2 regions of the Acidovorax radicis genome follow, and region 1 is predicted to be linked to the other one. Evidence: predicted binding sites of a transcription regulator. Region 1 holds the regulator's gene; the other holds the start of a gene.

Region 1 (7,190 bases):
ATCCAGAAACAGGATCGCAAAGCCCGTGTCGCTCTGACGTGCGCCCTGAATCGCCGTATCCACGCGTTGCGACAGCAGCAAGCGATTGGGCAATCCGGTCAAAACATCGCTGTATGCCAGTTCTTCGATGCGTTTTTGTGCCGCATGCTGCAAGGTCAGGTCGCGCATGAAGCCGATGCTCTGCACAAGCCGGCCTTCGTCGTCGCGCAATGCCACCCACGACAACTGCACCGCGCAGTAGGCCCCGTTGTCACGAGGCAGCCAAAGCTCCCCCTCCCAAAAACCCTCACGCGCCCAACCTTGCGACACCTGCTCCATGAAAGCTGCATCCGACCCACCGCCAAACAGCGACGCTGCCATGCAGCCCTCAAACACTTTGGCGGTGAGCCCCACGAGACGCTCGCACCCAGGGTTCATGCGCATGAGGCGATGCTGGCTGTCGGCAATAAAAATAGCATCGAGGCTGGACTCGAACACGCGCGCAGCCAGCCGCAAGCTCGCCTGGGTTTCAGTCTGCCGCGTGATATCGCGATAGGAATACACACGCCCAACGGGCTGTCCCTGACTGAACTGCGGGACGGTACGCATTTCAAGCACAACGCCTGTGGTCAGCACAAGAATGTCCGTGCTCTCCTGTGTGGGCTCGCGTTCAATGGCCGCCATGCGATCCCCGTAAAAAGCGGCATCGGCAACCTGGCTCGCCATATAGGCATATATGGCCGTATCGTCGCGCTCCACAAGCAGGTCGCGCGGAAGACCCCACAGCTGAACCAACCGGTGATTAAACGCACGCACACGGCGATCAAGGTCGCAAACGAGCATGCCATCAGCCGCGGAGTCGAGCGTTGCACGCAACTCGGAAAGCAGCTTCTCCAGCTCCCGTTCGGTCGCTTCGTGCGAGCTTCTGTCCAGCATGGTCAACATGAAAACAGTGGCGGGCTCCGGGCCCCATGCCACGCGCGTAACGCGCCGGTCCACTGGCAGCAAGGAGCCGTCAGCACGCAACAAACTCGTATGCGAGTGGATACCCGCCGCAATCACATCAGCAGGCTCGGACCAGAAAGCAATATCCTGCGGTGTTGCGACCAACTTGAGGACGGACACACCGACGATCGCAGCGGTGGACATACCGCTAAGGCGCTCTGCCGCCACATTGGCGTGCACAACAACCTGGCTTGTTTCATCCACAAGCCACACGGCCTCTTGGAGTCCATCCAGCCAGGCGCGAGTTTCCCGCTTGATCACAGATCGCCCGCCTGGTCTGGATCGGTGCTGACCGCGCGTTCAAAAAAATAACAAATTCGCTGACGTGGCGACAGGTAATCCAGCGCATCACGGGGCAACTGGGCAGGCTTCAAACTCCGCCGAATTCCGAGTTCCGGCATTGTTTCAAGATCCAGAATCGGTGCTTCGTCTTTTGGGATTCGAGCGTCATGCACGATCACCCTGGGCCGCAAGGGCCGCGACGAATTGACCGAAGCGACAATCGCAAAGCGATCATTGACCAACTGGACGATGGAACCCGGAGGGTACACACCCATCATCCGAATAAAAGCACCAAGCACTACCGCATCAAATCGTGCTTTGAGTTGAGCAAAAATGACCGACAACGCCTCATGGGGGGTCAGGGCATCCACGCCCACCGCCGGGTTGCACATTCGGTCATATTGATTCACAAGGGCCAGCACCTGGCTTGCTCGGCCCAAGTCAGGCCCAGCCAATCCCAAAGGAAACCCACTGCCATCCGCCATTTCATGGTGGCGGGCGATGGCAGTGAGGACTGTGGACGAAAACCCCATGCTTTTTGCCAGCACCACGGATTCAGCCACATGGGTCTCGTAGCGTGCGCGCTCCAGCGGCGGCATGGCGGGTTTCGGCTGCCGAAGGTTCGGAGGGATATGCAGCTTGCCAAGGTCATGGATCAGCGACGCGACACCGAGATCGTGCAATTCATCGCTGGCCATGCCCAACGAACGGCCTAACAGCAATGAGATCACCATCACGTTGATCGGATGCAGCGCGTTGCGTTCGCCGACACCTTCCGACAATAGGCGAATGACGGAGTCGCCATTTTCCAGCAGCTCCGTCACACAGCCGGACACCAGTGCATCCGCCAAGGTACGCGCCTGGTCTGGGCTCTCGGGCACCACGCGTTCCAGCGACTGATACTTCCGTGTCGCCTCAGAGAAACGCAAATTGCAAGCAGCCAAGACACTATTTTGCGTTTCCAGCAAAACGCGTCGACGCGCCGTTTCAGGGTCCATGTTGGCCGAGGCGGCCGTTGTATCCGCACCTTCGGTCGCCAAGTCGGCCATCTCCGGCACGCTCCACGCCGCTGGCACCAGCTCTTTCAGCGATGGGTCACTCTTTTTGGGGACGTAACGCACCTCAGCCAGCCCAAGCTCCCGCAGCATGGTGATTTGCTCAGCCGATGCCACCCGAAAACTGCTGACAGGAAATGGATGGCGCATCCAGCCCACATCGAGTTGGATGTACATGCCAATACGTAGCTGGCTGATGTCGATGAGGATGGAGGAATTCACTTCTGGCGAACGGGAAACATGGCGACATCAATGCCACCAATAGTTACGCAGATTATCACCCGTTCCTCGCGCTTACCCAATGGGCGCACAGCACCCGCAGAACCACTACAACCCCAGAATTGGACAACGCGCAACACAACACCCATCGGGGAGTGGCATTCGAGCCCTCTGCTGTTGCGTTGTGCCCCCCTGCCTCACTCGCCCCCACGCGCCATGGCTTCGTATTCAGCCGCGCTTCAACGACACCACAGTGATGGTTTGTAGATCAGGTCGATCCAGAGAGCCCACGCAGCGATGCCACACAGCAAGCCCCCCGATATTCTGGTTCCCCATTCCACCCGCGCCAGGTCAAGACGCCTTTTCAACCGGGTCCATGCCCATGGCCCTGCCACCAGCCAGGCGCTACTGCCGACAGCAAATGCCACCATTGTCAATGCGCCTTCCAACGCACCGCCACTCAAAGCGGCGACCAGCAAAGCGGAATAAAGCAACCCGCAAGGCATCAAGGCCCAGAGAAGCCCTGCAGCAAACACGCCCCCAGGAGCGGCCACCAAGGGTTTCACTCGCCCCCATATGGACCGCCCTGCCTGATCGATCCAAGCAGGTTGACGCGACTGCACCATCATCATGAAGCCCCAAGCCATGACGGCTACATGCATCAAGGTCCACGCGGGTCGCAATGCCGTGGTCTGCTGTGTGAGCCAGGCCAGACTGTCCATGGCCAGTGCCGCCAGCGCGCCGACAAAGGCATACCCCGCAAGCCGCCCCACATGGAACGCTGCAGAGCGCTGCGCCTGGTCCTTGCGCTGCGCCCAGCGCACGATCTGCGGCGCAGCGGCACCGCCCGACGTCAATGTGGTCACCTTCTTCCCACTACCGACCAAAGCCCCACACGGCGCCGAGCACATGACAAGGCAATGAGACCCGCCCGCGAGCCCCATCAGCAAAGCAGTCCAGACAACCGTAGTGAGCATAGGCATCAGATGATGCGCGAAAACCGTGCGCGATTGCGGTCCACCTGCAGATAGCGGTCAAACACCATCGCAATGCCGCGAACAAAAAACCAGCCCATCGCGGTCACTTCAATCCCTTCAGAACCGACAGTGACCAGACCTTGCTCCACCATGCCTTCGAGTTGCGAAATCTCTGAGGCAAAGTACTTGCGGAAATCGATGAGCCACGCCTGCTCCATGGGCTCGAACAGCAACTCCCCTTGGCACATCAACGCCATGATTGCAGCGCGCCGCACCAAATCATCCCGCGTGAGCGCGAGCCCGCGCACGACAGGAAGACGCCCCTGGTCAAGGAAGTCGTAGTACTCATCCAGCGTTTTGGAGTTCTGGCTGTAAGTGGCGCCAACCCGGCCAATGGCAGACACCCCAAGTCCAATCAGGTCGCAGTCTGGTTGGGTGCTGTAACCCTGAAAATTACGATGCAAGCGCCCCTGCCGCTTGGCAATAGCCAGCGCATCCGTCGGAAGCGCGAAATGGTCCATGCCGACATACACGTATCCGGCATCCATGAACGCATCCAACGAGCGCGACAACATCGATACCTTGCTTGACGCCGTTGGCAGCTCCGCCGAAATGATGCGTCGCTGCGGCTTGAAACGCTCAGGGAGATGGGCATAGGCGTAGAGCGCAATACGGTCAGGATGCAACTGTGCGACCTGTGCCAACGTGCGATCAAAAGACTCTGGGGTTTGGCGAGGCAACCCGTAGATCAGATCCACATTCACCGAGTCGAAGCCCAGCGAACGCGCTGATTCCACCAAAGAAAACACCTGCTCTGCCGGTTGTATGCGATGCACCGCCTTTTGCACCTCGGCATCAAAATCCTGCACACCGAAACTCAGCCGGTTAAAACCCAGCTCGTGCAGTAGCGCCAAGCGCTCGGCGTTGACAGTGCGCGGATCAACTTCAATGGAGTATTCGCCACCCGGTGCAAAGGCAAAACTGCGCTTGAGCATGGCCATGAGTTCGCGCAGGCCCGCGTCGGACAGGAATGTTGGCGTGCCACCACCCAAGTGCAACTGGCTTACCACCTGCCCGCCACCACAATGTGCAGTGTGCAGATCAATCTCACGGCTCAGATATCGCAGATAAACATCGGCGCGATCATGGTGCTTGGTGATGATCTTGTTGCATGCGCAGTAGTAACACAGCGACTCGCAGAACGGAATATGCACATACAGGGACAAAGGCAACGCTTTCGCCATCGTCCCGGACCGCCGTTGTTCGAGGGCAAGGACGTATTCATCTTGCCCAAAGGCCTCAACAAAACGGTCGGCGGTCGGATAAGAGGTATAGCGGGGCCCTGGCACGTCGAAACGGCGCAGAAGATCAGGCGAAACAGCGGTCATGAGAAGATATCCTTGCGTACATCCAAACTGTGCCGTACCCTTAGCTGCCCGTCCTTGACCTGCATCAATTGATCGCATGTGCCAAACAGCGACAATTTGATGCACGTCACCCGTACCATTGCGGTTGAGACCATGCCATCTCGTGCGGCGCTCGTATAGCGCTTGACACCCCAACCAGTTCACGTGCTTATGAACCCGCTCACCATCAAAGTCGCCTGTTCCAACTGCAATCTGCGGGAACTGTGCATGCCCGTTGGCTTGAATGAAGAGCAGCTCCAGCGCATCGACGAAGTGGTTGCTGTTCGCCGCAAGATAAAACGGGGCGGCACGCTGTTTCGCAATGGCGAAACATTCACTTCGCTGTATGCCATCCGAACGGGTTTCTTCAAGACCTGTGTCGCCACTGAAGATGGCCGCGACCAAGTTACCGGTTTTCAGATGGCTGGCGAGATCATCGGTCTCGACGGCATCGTCAATGATCACCACACCTGCGATGCCGTTGCACTCGAAGACGCCGAGGTCTGTGTAATGCCCTTTGACCGCATCGAAGAATTGTCCCGAGAGGTCACGGCCCTGCAGCACCATGTGCACAAGATCATGAGCCGCGAAATCGTGCGCGAGCACGGCGTGATGCTCCTGCTTGGCAGCATGCGTGCGGAAGAACGTCTTGCTGCGTTTCTTCTGAATTTGGTTCAACGCCTGCACGCTCGCGGTTTTTCGCAGTCTGAACTCGTGCTCCGCATGACACGTGAAGAAATTGGAAGCTATCTCGGGCTCAAACTCGAAACCGTCAGCCGGACGTTCTCCAAATTTGTGGAAGAAGGCGTTGTGGAGGTCAAACAGCGGCACGTCCGCATACTGGATACCGAGGCGCTCAAACGCATCGTCAATAGCCAACAGGCATGCCATTGACCCAGTCTGGGTAGCGAGATTCCTGCCGGTAGGCTGGGCTCCAGCCCATGACTGGTATTTTCAATAGTGCATCAGGAACATGCATTTGTCTTGCGACAGTCGTCTGGCCGCTCACCGTTAGGCACAGGACAGCGGTTCAGCTCGAACGGGGACAATGACAGCAGCGTCGTCAATGCGCCACTGGCCATTGTGATGATCCAGAATATAAAAAAGGCCAGGGTATAGACCCCTTCCCTAGAAAGCGCTAAGGGCTGCCCAAACCAGTGCAGATCCTGCGGATCCACCAATGCAAAAACGAGCATCTCCAGCACCCCTGCCATGAGAAATGCTGGCCATGCAATCCACATCAAGCGTTGCGTCCACATATACATCCCGTCTCTTTTTCATAGGGCCTGCCGCATGGGGGCATGACCGGTGTTTTGTGTTCAGCGGGGTTGATCTTGCACCGGGGTCGCGGCATGGTTACGCCCTTTCATGGCAGGTGCGAGACTTTTCTCAGGGGCTTTCAGCGTCTTGTTGATTTCGATGCCCTGTTGATAGTAATCCTCCGCCACGACCGGATCGGGCCGCGCGATAGCGAGCCACAGAGTGACGAAACCCGCCACGACCACAATGGCAGGGCCGGCAATCACGAGCCATACGTGACCAAACTTCCACCATGGTGCAGCAGGTAACGCACCAGATACAGCGGCAACAGGGGTTGACGACATGGCAATCTACTCCTCAAAACATCTCAATGGGCACCACCACCACCTGGCAGCTAAACCAGTGGGTGGTGGGGACTTGCAAGCTGGTTAACGTGGCACGAGGAAAACAGATTTCTCCGTCACGTGGGCACCAGTTCCAACCGCTTGCACATCAAAATACACCGTGTGCGAGCCTGGCTCAGCAGCTCCATACGGTATTTGCAACCTGACAGCCACCCAACGCGAATCCGCAGCACTGATGGTCACATCGGTATCCGAGGCAACCTCCAGCGCATCCAAACCACGGGCACTGATACGATAAAGTTGCTCTCCCTCGGTGGCATTCATGATCTGTAGGCGGTAAATGTTCTCGAGTTTGCCACCTGCCACGATACGAGACAGCGCAGCACGGTCGCGCACTACATCCACCTTCAGTGGAGTCCGCATCGACAGACTCACAAGCATTCCCACGCACAAGACCAGCAGCGCTGCGCTGTAAATCAATACCCGAGGGCGCAACACGCGTTGCAATATCTGCGACTGCGACCAACGATTGGCAACTGCATTTTGTGTGGAGTACCTGATCAAGCCCTTCGGGTACTGCATTTTTTCCATCACGGTATTACAAGCGTCGACACACAGGCCGCAGCCTATGCATTCATATTGCAATCCATCACGGATATCGAT
Region 2 (7,190 bases), 2.4 Mb from region 1:
AGCCGCCCTCATCGTCCATGGGGGTCCCCAGCAGGCCCGCGCTGCGTTTGACTATGCGCGCCAATTCTTCAGGGGTATAAAACTCCAGCCGCGCCACGATGCCGAAGCGGTCGCGCAGCGGATTGGTCAACATGCCCGCCCGCGTGGTGGCACCCACCAGGGTGAAGGGCTGCAGGTCAAGCTTGATGCTGCGCGCCGCAGGCCCTTCGCCGATCATGATGTCGATCTGGTAGTCCTCCAGCGCGGGGTAGAGGATTTCCTCGACCACGGGCGAGAGGCGGTGGATCTCGTCGATGAACAGAACGTCGTTTCTTTCGAGATTGGTCAGCAGCGCCGCGAGGTCTTTGGGCTTTTCAAGCACCGGGCCACTCGTCTGGCGCAGGTTCACCCCCAGCTCCGCCGCAATGATGTGGCTAAGCGTGGTCTTGCCCAACCCTGGCGGCCCAAAGAGCAGGACATGGTCCAGCGCCTCACCCCGCATCTTGGCTGCGCCGATGAAGATCTCCAGTTGCTCACGCGCCTTCGCCTGGCCCACATATTCCTGCAGCAGCTTGGGCCGCAAGGCGCGCTCAATGGCCTCTTCCTGCGGCGACGCCGGGGCGGCAGAGATGACACGTTTGTCGGGCGCGGGAGCGAAGTCGTCGGTCTGGATGGTCATTGATTTGGTGTGTTTACAGAGACGGCCCGCTTAAGCGCCAGGTTTCAACCACTGTTTGAGGGCCGAGCGGAATGCCACGTCAAAACGCCCGTAATAGTCACGTCCCGCAGGGGCCAGGCAACTTGACGAGCCCCCATAGAGTTGCCCCACCACGTAGCGAGACGATCCGATCCCCAAGAACAGCCCCGAGCCACTGCTGCCGCCTTCGGTGGTGCCCTGGGTCCAGCCCACGGACAAAAAGCGCCCATCCTGCTGGGTGCTTGCCAGGCACTGCTCGTTGCTGCAGTTGCTGAACTGCGCCACGGCGCCTGCGCTGGTCTTTTGCAGATCGCCGGAGGGATGGTGAATGCCGATAACGCTTGCCGATTGCGCTACGTCACCAAAATAGGAACCGGCATACACGACGCCTTGGGGCGCAGCGCTGTTCAGACGCATGAACGAGGTGTCGGTGGCTGCATCGGCGTAAAGCAGCAAGGCACCGCCCGCAACGCGCTGCGTCGCCGGGTTCAGGCTGCCGCTATCGCATGCGGTGGAACGGTAAAACCAGTCGGTGGTGAGGGACGACGCCACCGATTGCGACGAAACGCAGTGGTTGGCACTGAGGAAATACGGCGTGGTGCTGGACTGGCTATCGTTGAGCAAGGTGCCGGTGCAAAGGTAGCTGTTGCCGTCGCGAACGAAGATCATGCGCGCCACCGAGCGGCTTTCGCTGCTGAGCTCGGGTTTGCACGACACGTCAATGTTGCAGGTGCCCGCCTCGCCCACTTTGGTGACCGTTGGTGCGGCGACTTCGGCGGGTGACAGCACAAAGTGGGAGATCGCGGGGACGGCCATATCAAGCTGCGCCAGGTTCGCGCCCACCGGCACCTCCACCTCCAGCGTGGTCTCGGCGCCACCAAAATCTGGCGACCAGTAGGTGCGCGCCGCATCCCCGGTGTCGCCGGCATCCAGATTGCGCTGGATGGTGCGCAACACCTCTTCCCCAGACACCTGCACGGGCGATCCCCCCGCCTGTGCATAAAACCGCAAGGTGGTGGCGGGCGGCAAACTGCGCACCAGCACCCCCACGCGCACCCCCAACGCGCCGTCTGCCGTGAAACTGATGGCAGCGCGCTGCAGCCCGCCACCGACGGGGGTCCATTGCAGCTGCGCCAGCGTGGCCTGCGGCGTAGCTGTGGCGCGCACGCTCCGGGCCACACCGATTTGCTCAGGGGCACTCTGGCCAGGCACGGCTTTTCCCGTCGCCTTCAACAGGCTCTGCGAGGAGCCCAGCGGGCCGAGTCGAACCGAGACCGGCGGCAGGGCGCGCCCGCGCAGAGTGACCGCCTGAGCGGCCGCGTTTGCAACCTTGGGAAGCCCCAGGTCGAGCGGCTCAATGCGGTTGGTATCCACAGGCGCTTGCGTAACAGGGTCCGCAGGGGCACTCCCGCCGCCGCCCCCGCCACAGGCAGACAACAGCAGAACGGCACACAGACTTGTGAGCCTTTTGAATGCAAGCAGTTTTTTATCCATTTCTTGATGCCTCATGTGACCTATGCCATGTACCAAACCATTACTTCGCCAACGCCTTGAGCGCCAGCTTGATGCCGTCGCTCACCCCCACATCGCTCGGCAGGGCCTTGAGCGCCGCAGCGGCTTCTTTCTCGTTGTAACCCAGCGCCAATAACGCTTGCTGGATATCCGCCTGTGCATCGCTGCCGGGATGACCCGGCACGGCGCCCATGTCGGCGCCCAGTTTGCCCTTGAGCTCCAGCAACAGCCGCTCAGCGGTCTTTTTACCAATGCCGGGCACCTTGACCAAGCGGCCAGCCTCCTGCAGCGAAATCGCCTGGGCCAGATCCGCCACGCCCATGCCCGAGAGGACGGACAGCGCCGTGCGCGGCCCGACGCCTGATATCTTGATGAGCTCGCGGAATGCCTGGCGCTCGGGCGCAGTGGCAAAACCATACAGCACCTGGGCATCTTCACGCACGATGAACTGGGTGAGCAGGCTCACGCGCTCGCCCACGGCGGGCAGGTTGTAAAACGTGCTCATGGGCACATTTACCTCATAGCCGACGCCGTGGCAGTCCAGCAGCACCTCGGGGGGATTCTTCTCCAGCAGGGTGCCGGTCAATTTGCCTATCATTGGAGTCCTTTGGCGCCGCTGCATTGATGGGCAGGCAGCGCACTCTTTTTTGCCGTCATTGGCTTTTGCCGACTGGAATTATCAGCGTGATCCTGCGCCACACCTTCACCCCGCACAACAACACCCGGCTTACCCACCTTTGTGGCCCGGCAGACGCACACCTGCGCACCATCGAAGTGGCATTGCAGGTCACCATTGCCCACCGGCATGAGCAGTTCAAGGTCGATGGTCCCAAGGCCCACGCCACGCAGGCGATGGAGTTGCTGCAAGCCCTCTATGAGATGGCTGAGCGCCCCATCGCCGAGGACCACTTGCAGCTCATGCTGGCGGGCGACGGCGAACTGCTGGAGGCGCCCGAAGGCGACATCGTGCTCAACACCCGCCGCACCGACCTGCGCGGGCGCACCCCCACGCAAAGCCTGTATCTGCAGAACATCGCCTCGCACGACATCACCTTCGGCATTGGCCCGGCGGGCACGGGCAAGACCTATCTGGCGGTGGCCAGCGCAGTGGACGCGCTGGAACGCAGCAGCGTGCAGCGCATCGTGCTCACCCGCCCTGCGGTGGAGGCCGGGGAACGCCTGGGCTTTTTGCCTGGCGATCTGGCACAAAAGGTGGACCCTTATCTGCGCCCGTTGTATGACGCGCTCTATGAGCTGATGGGCCACGACAAGGTGCAAAAGGCGTTCGAGCGCAACGCGATCGAAATTGCCCCCCTGGCCTTCATGCGCGGGCGCACGCTGAACAATGCGTTCGTCATCCTGGACGAAGCGCAGAACACCACGCCCGAGCAGATGAAGATGTTCCTCACCCGCATCGGCTTTGGCGCGCGCGCCGTGGTCACGGGCGACGTGAGCCAGATCGACCTGCCCAAAGGGGCGATGAGCGGGCTGATCGACGCGGAGCATGTGCTCAAGCGCGTCAAGGGCATCGCCATCACGCGGTTCACCAGCGCCGACGTGGTACGCCACCCGCTGGTGGCCCGCATTGTGGATGCCTACGACGCACCGCGCCGCGCCGCGCCCAAACGCAGCTGAGGGCCAGGCACTCCAAACACTATTATTTTTATAGCTAATTGCGCTTTCGCATCAAGCGCTAGAGGCCAAAATGACCTTGAATCAACTCTCCCTATCTCTGCAGTTCGGCCCGTTCGACACCGTGGCCGAACACCGCGCGGCGTTGCCGCGCCACAAGGTCACACGCTGGATTCGCCACGCGCTGTCCACCGACGCAGAGATCACCGTGCGCATCGTGGGCGCCGACGAGGGCCAACGACTCAACCGCGAATACCGCAAAAAAGACTACGCCACCAACGTGCTCACCTTTGACTATTCCCAGGAGCCGGTGGTGACGGCCGACCTGGTGCTCTGCGCCCCCGTGGTGGCACGTGAGGCGCAAGAACAGAACAAGAGCCTGGAAGAACACTACGCGCACCTGCTGGTGCACGGCACCCTGCACGCCCAAGGATGGGACCATGAGACCAGCGCCGAAGACGCCGATGACATGGAGTCGTACGAAACCGACATCATGCAAGAGCTGGGGTTTGCCGACCCCTACGCCAAATAGGGGCCGTCAGGCAGGGCCGACGATGCCCCCCGCCGGAGGCATTGCGCCCCGGTGGGTGGCCCATCTCTGGCCCTCAGCCCACGATCACTCCTTGCGTTCGATCAGCCGATTGATCCGCAGCGCGGCCAGGGTGCAAACGGCACCCGACAACAAATACAAGGAAACGGCTCCGAGCCCAAACCGAGCCGAAAGCCCCAGCGCCACCAGCGGCGCAAACCCCGCGCCCAGCAGCCAGGCCAGATCGGCAGACAGCGCAGCCCCGGTGTAGCGGTACTGCGCCGAGAAATTGGCCGTCACCGTGCCCGACGACTGCCCGTACGACAGCCCCAGCAACACAAAGGCCACCAGCATGAACACGTTGTTGCCCACCGTGCCGGCGCCCAAAAGCCATGGCACCGTGAAGCTGAAGAGCCCGATCAACGCGGCCATCAAGCCCAGCAGGTTGCGCCGCCCGATGCGGTCGGCCAGCCAGCCCGACACCATGATGGCGCCTGCGGCCAGAAAGGCGCCCACGATCTGCACCCCCAGCACCTCCGTGATGGACTGTTCGGAATACATGGTGATCCACGACAGCGGAAACACCGTAGCCAGGTGAAACAGCGCAAAGCTGGCCAACGCAGCAAAGGCGCCAATCAACACATTGCCGCCCTCGTTGCGCGCCACCTGCGCAGCGCTGACCGGTTGCAGCTCGCGTTGCTGCAGCAGCTCGGCATACGACTGCCCCACCACCAGGCGCAAACGGGCAAACAGGGCCACCACGTTGATGGCAAAGGCCACAAAAAACGGGTAGCGCCAGCCCCAGTCCAGGAACTCCGCCACGGTCAGGTGGCTATAGAGGTAGGCGAACAGACTGGCCGCCAGCACAAAACCCACCGGCGCGCCCAATTGGCCGATCATGGCGAACCAGCCGCGCCGCTCGGGCGGAGCGCTCATTGCCAGCAATGACGGCAGACCGTCCCAGGTGCCGCCCAGCGCCAGACCCTGGCCAATCCGCAAGATGACCAGCGCCGCAATCGCTTTGCCCCCCACCGATGCATAACTGGGCAAAAAGGCCATGCCAGCCGTACAAGCACCCAGCAAAAAAAGCGCCAGCGTGAGTTTGGTCCCCCGGCCCCAACGCCGCTGCACCGCCATGGAAACAGCCGTACCCACGGGTCGCGCCACGAATGCCAGCGAAAAGATGGCAAAAGCCATCAACGTGCCGTCGAGTCGCGACAAAAACGGGAACAACAACGATGGAAACGCCAACACGCTGGCGATTCCGAACACAAAAAAGTCGAAATATTCGGACGAGCGCCCAATGATCACCCCCACGGCGATCTCACCGGGGCTCACATCTTCATCGGTATGGGCCCGTGCCAGCGATACCGAACTCTCCAAGCCGGGTGCAGGCAGTGCTGCAGAACCTTGGCTATACATATTGACGCTCCTCAAGCAACTGATACGCCTCCGTTCTACACCCCCCCGGCGAGCCCCACAAGTGAGCTTTCGCTAGAGGCGCCGTAGGAAAACCCTGATTGCTGACCGCCCTGGGAGCCTGTCGGACTTGGAGCGTCGAAAGCGAAAATGGACCCCAGCGAGGACAGTTTTTGCCGGATTTGCAGCCCCATAGCCCGGCTATGGGGCAAGAAGACGGTGTTCTCGAAGAGCCGCGAAGCGAAAAATGGACCGCTGCGGTCCATTTGCAGCCGACGATTTCCAAGTCCGACAGGCTCCTAGCGCCCTGCGACAGATCAAACCCGCCCCATTGCGCGCAAAACCGTTGGCCCGTCATTGACGTTGGACAAAATGTCCAATCGACAAATTCGCTAGCGGTACTACATTGCCCCCCTTCAGTCACTCGCGTTTTTACCTAAGCGCTCTTCTGCCGCGCCCCTAGCATGCTCAAAAACAAGGAAATTCGCAGGCCCGCCTGGTTGGCAGCGATGGCACTGGCCGCCGGTCTTGCCGGCTGCAGCAAGGCTGTTGTCCTCAACCCGGCCGGCGATGTCGCCGCCCAGCAAGGCCATATGGTCGTTACCGCCACGCTGCTGATGCTCATCATCATCGTGCCGGTGATTGCGCTCACCCTGTGGTTTGCCTGGAAATACCGCCAGTCCAACGCCGCCAACACCGAGGCCGACTACGACCCCGAATGGCACCACTCCACCACGCTGGAGCTGGTGATCTGGACCGTGCCGCTGCTCATCATCATTGCCCTGGGCGCCCTGACCTGGATCGGTACCCACAAGCTCGACCCCTATCGCCCTCTGGACCGCATCGACGCCCAGCGCCCCCTGGACGCCAACGTCAAGCCGCTGGAAGTGCAAGTGGTGGCGATGGACTGGAAATGGCTGTTCTTCTACCCCGAGCAAGGCATTGCCACGGTGAACGAGCTGGCCGCCCCTGTGGACCGCCCCATCCTGTTCAAGCTGACGTCCACGTCCACCATGAACGCGTTCTACGTGCCTGATCTGGCCGGCATGATCTACGCCATGCCCGGCATGCAGACCGAGCTGAATGCGGTGATCAACAAACCAGGTGTGTTCAACGGCATGTCATCGCACTACAGCGGCGCGGGCTTCTCGGGCATGACCTTCAAGTTCCATGGCCTGAGCAATGGCGACTTCGCCCAGTGGGTGCAAAAGGCGAAGACTGAGGGCAAGCCCCTGGACAAGATGACCTACCTGAATCTGGCCAAGCCCAGCGAACGCGACCCCGTGCAACGTTTTGCCTCGGTGGAAGACGGCCTGTACGACAAGGTACTCAACCGCTGCGTGGAAGACGGAAAGATGTGCATGCACCACATGATGGCGATCGACGCCCAGGGTGGCGACGCCTATGTGCGCTCGGCAGGGC

Evidence for each region. Region 1 encodes FNR, which switches genes on or off when oxygen is low (the NO sensors DNR and NnrR bind a similar motif). Its sites were predicted from a motif close to TTGATNNNNATCAA; they were not measured.
Region 2: a site for FNR is predicted at 6,126-6,139, ahead of cyoA (ubiquinol oxidase subunit II). Genes of this name have one in related genera too.

Annotation. Positions count from the first base shown of each region.
Region 1 covers NZ_CP075184.1:3,280,594-3,287,783, forward strand. Annotated here, with positions in the region: gene KI609_RS14985 (bifunctional diguanylate cyclase/phosphodiesterase) at 1-1,245, opposite strand, end outside; gene KI609_RS14990 (HD-GYP domain-containing protein) at 1,242-2,543, opposite strand; gene KI609_RS14995 (sulfite exporter TauE/SafE family protein) at 2,780-3,517, opposite strand; gene hemN (oxygen-independent coproporphyrinogen III oxidase) at 3,523-4,905, opposite strand; gene fnr (fumarate/nitrate reduction transcriptional regulator Fnr) at 5,095-5,817, shown strand; gene KI609_RS15010 (hypothetical protein) at 5,889-6,182, opposite strand; gene KI609_RS15015 (FixH family protein) at 6,243-6,527, opposite strand; gene ccoG (cytochrome c oxidase accessory protein CcoG) at 6,612-7,190, opposite strand, start outside.
Region 2 covers NZ_CP075184.1:655,431-662,620, reverse strand. Annotated here, with positions in the region: gene ruvB (Holliday junction branch migration DNA helicase RuvB) at 1-658, opposite strand, end outside; gene KI609_RS02975 (trypsin-like serine peptidase) at 689-2,050, opposite strand; gene ruvA (Holliday junction branch migration protein RuvA) at 2,211-2,786, opposite strand; gene KI609_RS02965 (PhoH family protein) at 2,873-3,823, shown strand; gene ybeY (rRNA maturation RNase YbeY) at 3,894-4,352, shown strand; gene KI609_RS02955 (MFS transporter) at 4,437-5,771, opposite strand; gene cyoA (ubiquinol oxidase subunit II) at 6,233-7,190, shown strand, end outside.